DNA from 2 places in the Bradyrhizobium sp. 157 genome. Region 2 is predicted to be linked to the other one. Evidence: riboswitches for the same ligand, from Rfam matches in the RefSeq annotation. Region 2 holds a riboswitch; the other holds the start of a gene.
What was found. A riboswitch is a leader RNA that binds a small molecule or an ion and turns the genes downstream of it on or off. The one in region 2 is predicted to bind thiamine pyrophosphate.
Positions count from the first base shown of each region.

Region 1: another riboswitch for thiamine pyrophosphate. It lies ahead of IVA95_RS32715 (class I SAM-dependent methyltransferase); the one in region 2 lies ahead of IVA95_RS12450 (FAD-dependent oxidoreductase).

Region 1 covers NZ_JADPKF010000104.1:3,127-6,528, forward strand. Annotated here, with positions in the region: gene IVA95_RS32710 (MFS transporter) at 1-414, opposite strand, end outside; gene IVA95_RS32715 (class I SAM-dependent methyltransferase) at 754-1,425, opposite strand; TPP riboswitch at 1,416-1,508, opposite strand; gene IVA95_RS32720 (YdeI/OmpD-associated family protein) at 1,744-2,322, shown strand; gene IVA95_RS32725 (hypothetical protein) at 2,415-2,849, opposite strand.
Region 2 covers NZ_JADPKF010000060.1:4,251-7,652, forward strand. Annotated here, with positions in the region: gene IVA95_RS12440 (thiazole synthase) at 1-39, opposite strand, end outside; gene thiS (sulfur carrier protein ThiS) at 220-417, opposite strand; gene IVA95_RS12450 (FAD-dependent oxidoreductase) at 408-1,421, opposite strand; TPP riboswitch at 1,409-1,552, opposite strand; gene IVA95_RS12455 (transglycosylase SLT domain-containing protein) at 1,776-2,246, opposite strand; gene IVA95_RS12460 (hypothetical protein) at 2,681-2,875, shown strand; gene IVA95_RS12465 (PRC-barrel domain-containing protein) at 3,037-3,402, shown strand, end outside.

The DNA of each region.
Region 1 (3,402 bases), on a different contig from region 2:
GGCCACGTAGCCGATGGAGCTCGCTGCTTTGCTGCCGGCGGAGACATCCCGAATAATGGCAACAGAAACGGCGTAGGCGGGGGCGATAACCGCCTGCATCAGGCGGAAGGTGAGAAACACCCAGACGTTGGACGTCAACAGGCAGCCCAGCGAGGCGACAAGGAAAAGCAGCAAGGCGGCAAGGATCACAGGCCGCCTGCCCACGCGATCCGACAACGGCCCCATCACGAGCTGCAGCACGCAGCTCACGGCCGCATATCCGGCGATACACAGATTGACGAGCGCATAGCCCGCCTGAAACTCACTGGCAATGTTTGCCAATGAGGGCAGGAACATGTTGAGAGATACCACCGACAGGCCGCTCAGCACGATCAAGGTCATCAGGGCCGGCGGGTCTGCGGCTTTTCCAGGCATGGTATCCTCTTCTCAATCTGACAGGCCGGCCAGAAATTTGCTCAAAAAAAAAGCCCCCGAACTTGTCGGGGGCGCACGGGGTACCGGCATTGGTGCCGTTACCGGTCCATGCGCCAGCGCCCTACTACGACGGTTGCGATCGTCATCTCGAATATCTCCAATGATCTGCGCCCAGTGTAGAAACTCGCTCTGTGAGTGTCAACGATCGGCGAGGCAGCGCCTAACGGGTGTGCGTTTGGTCGATGATGTCGGCCCCCCGGACAGAGATGCGATGCTCTGCCCGCCTCACGAACGGTGGAGACAGGCCAACAGCGGGCATTCAGGAAGGGGGCGTCGTGCTTAGCACCGAACCGACAATTCCAAGCCGCCTTGGAAGGGCAATGTCATTGTGGTGAAGCCGTTGACCGGATCATTAAGAAACGCGAAATAATCTGCATAGGACGCTCGATGATCTTTTGTGTTGTCACACACCACAACCGCACCGTCTGAAAGATGCGGCGCGATCAATTCTATTGCGGGGCGTGCCATGGCGATCCAAACGTCCATGAGGACGAAGTCGATTGGCCTGTCGATCTGCTTTAGGGTCTCGCGAAGATCGCCTTCGCGGAGATTGATAAATCGCCCCAAGCCTGCCTGCGCAAAGTTTGCCCGTGCCGCGGCCGCTTTGTTCGGTTCATACTCGGTTCCGATCACCACTCCTTCCCCGCCGAATAGACTAACATTGTCGCGCACCGCTGCGGCAAGATAGATTGTCGACACACCATACGATGTACCAACCTCGATGATCGTGGAGGCTTTTTTGGCGCGGCATAGCTGGTAACAAAACTCTGCCTTATCGCGATCAAGCGCGACAAGCTTATCGCTCCGAAAGGCTCTAATTTCTACTACGCTTGGTGCATGTTCATTGGTGTCCGGGTCCTCGAATGCCCGGATCAACGCAGCTTGCTCGTCGCTCTTAGCATGAAGAACATCAAGAAGATCCTGCAAATATTGATCGCCGACAACGGACATCGCTTGCTCCCTTCGTTGGCATTACCCACACAGGTTCAACGGGTGTGATCTCAGCCCGCACGGCAAGCACCCCGGACGCACGAAGCGTTTCAGGCCGACGGGACGCCGTCAAGCACCGCAATCAAATGTCTGTTTTGGGTCTAAATGCGAAGAACTCACCGTGAGCAAACCTAGTCTGCTACACGTCCATGAGCGGACCTCGATGCAACGTGCCGCCACTTCACCTACGGGCCAACAACAGACCTCAGCCAAGAGAGCTTGCCACTGGGCTTGTTGTCCGCAGATGGAGGCTTTGCTGCCTACGTGGTAGAGTTGCCTATGGTTCGCAAAAAGCAGCAAGCCCCGTTGGCATTTAAGAGCGCATCCAAGCTTGGGGACTGGCTTGAGAAGCACCATGGCACTGCGACCGAACTCTGGGTGCGGATCTTCAAATCAGACACGGGCGTGCCGTCGGTGACGTGGAACGATTGCGTTATTGAGTCCATCCGCGTCGGTTGGATCGATGGCCAGATGAAACCTTTTGACGACATGTCGTACTTGCAACGACTTACCCCGAGGAAGGTGAATTCCAATTGGTCGGCCAAGAACTGCCGTCATGCAACAACCCTGATCGCTGAAGGGCGGATGCTTCCCGCTGGATTGGCTCAGGTCGAAGCGGCCAAGTCGGATGGACGATGGGACACCGCATACGCGGGCTCAGCGGACATGACTATCCCGCAAGACTTTCTCGACGCCTTGGAGGATATGCCCGCGGCGAAAGCGTTCTTCGCGACGCTCGATCGCAGAAATCTCTATTCAATCTACTATCGCCTTCATACAGCGAAGAAGCCCGAGACGCGCGCCAGACGGATCGCGCAAATTGTTGCGAAACTGGATCGTGGCGAGAAGTTTCACTGACCCATGCAGGCGGGCGGCGTGCCTGCCGCCTCGAGTACAGATGGACCCGTCAACGTGGGTGGGAGCAAAAGTTTCGTCCGGGCCGGGTCGAACTAGCGCCGTCGCGCCGCGTCCCTGTCGCCCTTCCACGCCGAGAACGCCTTGAACGCTTCCAGCCTGACCTCCTCGCTTGGCGTGGCGTCGGGATGCAGCGCCTTCGCGATCAGACTGCTTGCCTTGAAGGTCAGGCCGCCCACGTTTGCGATCTCGTTGTTGTACCAGTCCCACATTTGACGAAGTTGGGATTGCAGCTCGTTGTTCTTCTCCGTGAGGCAGGCAATTTCGCTGATCGCCTTGGTCTGGGCAGACTTGGCGGCACTCTCCCGGCGAGCAAGCGCCGTCTCTAGGTCGAGTACGCGCTGGCGCAACAGGTCGTTCTCGGCCTGTGCCAGTGCCAGCTCCGCCTTGTCGGTTGCGGCACGCAATGTCTCGATCCCCGCGTCCCGCTTGGTGCGCCAGTGCGCCTGCCGTTCTGCATTTCTTATCATGATGAAAGCCACCGGGTCACTCGATTGCACCACAGCGTGTCGGGGAGTGCGCGTGGGAGCCGCGCTCAACTTGAACGATTGCCTTCCTGCTCAACCATCAGCATCCGCTCGATGCGGTTGGCTTGCTCTTTCGTCAGATCAACCGCCAGACTGGTCCCAATCATTGCCCGCCCTACGTTGCCGATCGTAAAACATCCAGCCCTTGGCGCCCTGGCGAACCAAAAATCTGGATGGAGGAGATGCCGTGTCGCGCTCCCTCATACCCCGCGTATTGATCATCGGACCATCACCTCACTCCTTCGATCAGCGTCCTCAAGCCGGGCGCATCGTTCCCCCTTAGGAGCAAAACGCCAAGCATTGCCAAGTAGTGTGGCAATTCGCAATCGGGGACTGGCGTTCAAATTACTGACGAACGAGGCGACTGCGTCTTTAAGATCGCCTCGGTCGAGACAATCGAAGGCCCGTTGCTTGCACCGCTCGAAATATCTATCGCGCGGCATGTCAGTTATCGGGGAACGTTCGATTTTCGCCTCCCCAACCGATGACCGTTTCC
Region 2 (3,402 bases):
GAGGCGGGAGGAGAAGGTTTTGCCGTAGAAGTTCAGCATGGTGTTAGTGTCCGTTCCACAACTCGTCATCGCGCCCACCACTCGTCATCCCCGCGAAGGCGGGGATCCAGTACGCCGGGAAGCCTGCAATCAAACCGAGAAGCCGCGGCGTACTGGATCGCCCGGTCAAGCCGGGCGATGACAGCCCAATGTGGGGCAGACGCAGACCCATACTCATCCTCACCCTCCCTGCCGCGGGGTGATGATCTCGATTTCGTCGCCGGGCTTCAGTGCGGTCTCGGCCCAGCGGCTTTTCGGCAGCACGTCGTAATTCACCGCGATCGCAAAATGCGTGCCTTCGTATTCGAGCTCGGAGAGCAGCGCGTCGACGCGCTTCGAGGCGATCTCACGCTGTTCGCCGTTGATGGTCACACGCATCGCATCACCTCATTGTCGATCGCGCCGCGCTGCACGTAGGCGAGCGTAAGCTCGGCCAGCGCCGGCGCCAGAAGAAAACCGTGCCGGTAAAGGCCGTTGACCGCGATCTTGCTCTTGCTGATCGTGATCCGCGGCAGGTTGTCGGGGAAGGCGGGACGCAAGCCAGAGCCGAACTCGACGATGCGCGCTTCGGCAAAGGCCGGATGCACGGCATAGGCAGCACCTAACAGCTCCAGCGCCGAGCGCACGCTGACGCCGGTGTCCTCGGCCTCGATCGAGGTCGCGCCCAGCATGAATTTGCTGTCGCCGCGCGGGATGACATAGAGCGGCCAGCGCGGATGGATCAGCCGCACCGGGCGCGACAGCTCGACCTCTGACGTCTCGACGATGATCATCTCGCCCTTGACGCCGCGCAACTCCGGCTGCTCGTCGCGCGCGGAGAGCCCGCGGCAGTCGATCACGATGCCGTCGAGATCTTCCGCACTGACGTCGCTATCGAACTTGATCGTGCCGCCGGCGGCTTCGATGCGCGCATGCAGCTCGGGCAGCACGCGCCGCGGCTCGACATGGCCTTCGCCTGCATAGAACAGGCCGTCGCGAAAGCGGCCGTCCAGCGAGGGTTCGAGCCGGCCGACGCCGCTTGCGTCGAGCCTGACATGGCCGGTGGTGAGTTTGGCAAACCGCTCGAAATCGGCGCGGTCGCGCGAATGCGCCACCACCAGCGATCCGTTGAACGGGGTGTTGGGAAAGAGCTCACGCCACAAATTGAGCGAGCGGGTGCCGAGCCGGCCGATCACGGGCTCGGAGGTCTCAGCCTCGCACCAGGGCGCCAGCATGCCGCCGGCCCAGTGGCTGGTGGAGAGCGTCATATCGGCGTCACTGCGCTCGTACAAGGTGACGGCGTGGCCGGCCTGTGCGAACAATAGCGCCTGCCATGCGCCGGCAATGCCCGCGCCGATGATGGAAACGGGAGAATCCCCCCGCAGATCTGACTTCTGGTACATCCCTGTCCCTTCGCCGGCATGACCCGGATCAGGTTCAAAGGGTCACCGCGGTCCCAGGCCTCTACTTTGAAGTAGCTCTGCCCAAGCTTGCGGTATCTCAGCTCCTCGTCGGAGCACCCCTCGGAACAGGACTAATGTAGGCGGTTGGGCGGAGGTGTCAACGCGGCTTTGCGGGAACTTGCAATGCTGCCTGCCCCGGACGCAGCGCAGCGCGTTAGCGGTGCGCTGCTGAGCCGGGGCCCAGACGGCCAGCATGGGTCCCGGTTCTGCGGAGCAGCGCTGAGATCGGACGATGCTTCGCATCGCCTAGGCTGCACCGCGCCCGGGACACGAGGTTTCGCTGTTTGGACTTAGCTATTTGGCAGCCTGCAGCGCGTTCGCGTCGGCCGGCGTTCTTGCCGGCGCGGCGAGGATTTTCGGGGTCGCACCGCTTGCCAGCACGGGCGCGATCTGCAGCGGCCTCTCCGGCCGCTGGCGCTTTGCGGCGTAATAATAGCCGCTTGCATAATAACGCATGGCGCGGCCGTGATCGCCATTGGCAGCGCGATAGGCGCCGGCGAGATATTTGATGCCCCAGGCGAGATTGGTGTCGGGATCGCGCAGGCCCGCGGCGTTGCCGGTATAACCGAGGCCGCGTGCGGTCGGGAGCTTGATCTGCATCAATCCGATGGTGCCGCCGCGTCCGACCAGGTTCGGATGATACTTGCTCTCGCGCACGATGACCCGGTGCACCAGCGCTTCCGGCACGTTGTTGGCGGCGGCATGGGAGGCGACCATGCTTTCATAGTGCGCGCGGCTCTGCGCCATTGCTGAGGGCGAGCCCATGAGCGTGGCTACGGCGGCAAGCCAGATGAACTTTGATAGATTTTTCATAAAACAATCTCGGCGGGCACATTAACGATTTTCGCGTTCTCGATTATTGTGGCCGCCCGGCCAAGATGTGGCGGAAAACGGACGACATCGCGGCGAGATGTTTGCGGCTCATGCACGTGTTGGCTCATGCACGTGTTAACGAATGCTTCCAGCGTGACGCTAACGTTGTGCGTGCAATGCATCGCGTCGAGCGACGCGAATCTGCGTCACGCGGACGCGCACGAATGTCGTGCAAATGATGCAGTCAAGGTGTAAAGAGAATTCCGCGACAAAAACCACTTCATTTCATTCCGACAGCAAACCTGTCTCATTCAACGACATAAGCAATTTGACATAAGCAAGCAGCGAGACGTCGCACGACGTCCGAAGTCTAAGGGAGATGCGCCATGGCTCGACTCGATTCCGGCTACTTGCCCCGCGGAAATCCCTGCGCCCAATGCGGCAAGCCGATTCCGAGACCCGACTGGGTCGAAAGCAGCCCGGGTCGCACCTCCTTCCTCTGGTTCTGCCGCGCCTGCGACTATCGCTTCGAGGCGATCGCGATTTACGAGGAGACGGATCCCGACGCGCTCGCGGCCTGACAGCACACGCTCCATTCGGCGGTACGATATCGGCATCGTCAGACAGGCGCTGCCCAAGCCTCGTGCGTTTCGCCATTTCCGAATAGGGCAGGCCGGTTGCCGTAGAGCGGAACCAGCCGGACGCAGCCACGTTGATTCCTCACCCATACGTGGAGGGTCCGATGGCAAGTGAGGTGATGGCCAAGCCACATCCGCTGATCGCGAGCGACCGCGTCGAGGGGACCGCGGTGCGCCGGCCGAACGGGGACATGATCGGCCATATCGAACGGCTGATGATCGACAAGATCACTGGTAAAGTATCGTATGCAATCCTGAGTTTCGGCGGGTTTCTGGGCATCGGAGCCAACCTGATTCCGCTGCCCTGGGGACGGCTTAGCTACAACACGAAATTCGAAGCCTACGAACTCGACATCGACGATGAAGAGTTGAGGCGCGCGCCGTCATTCCGTGCGGACAAGGATTTCGACTGGGGCGATCGCGCAAAAGAAGCCGAGCTGCACCGCTATTACGGCATGCCGCCTTACTGG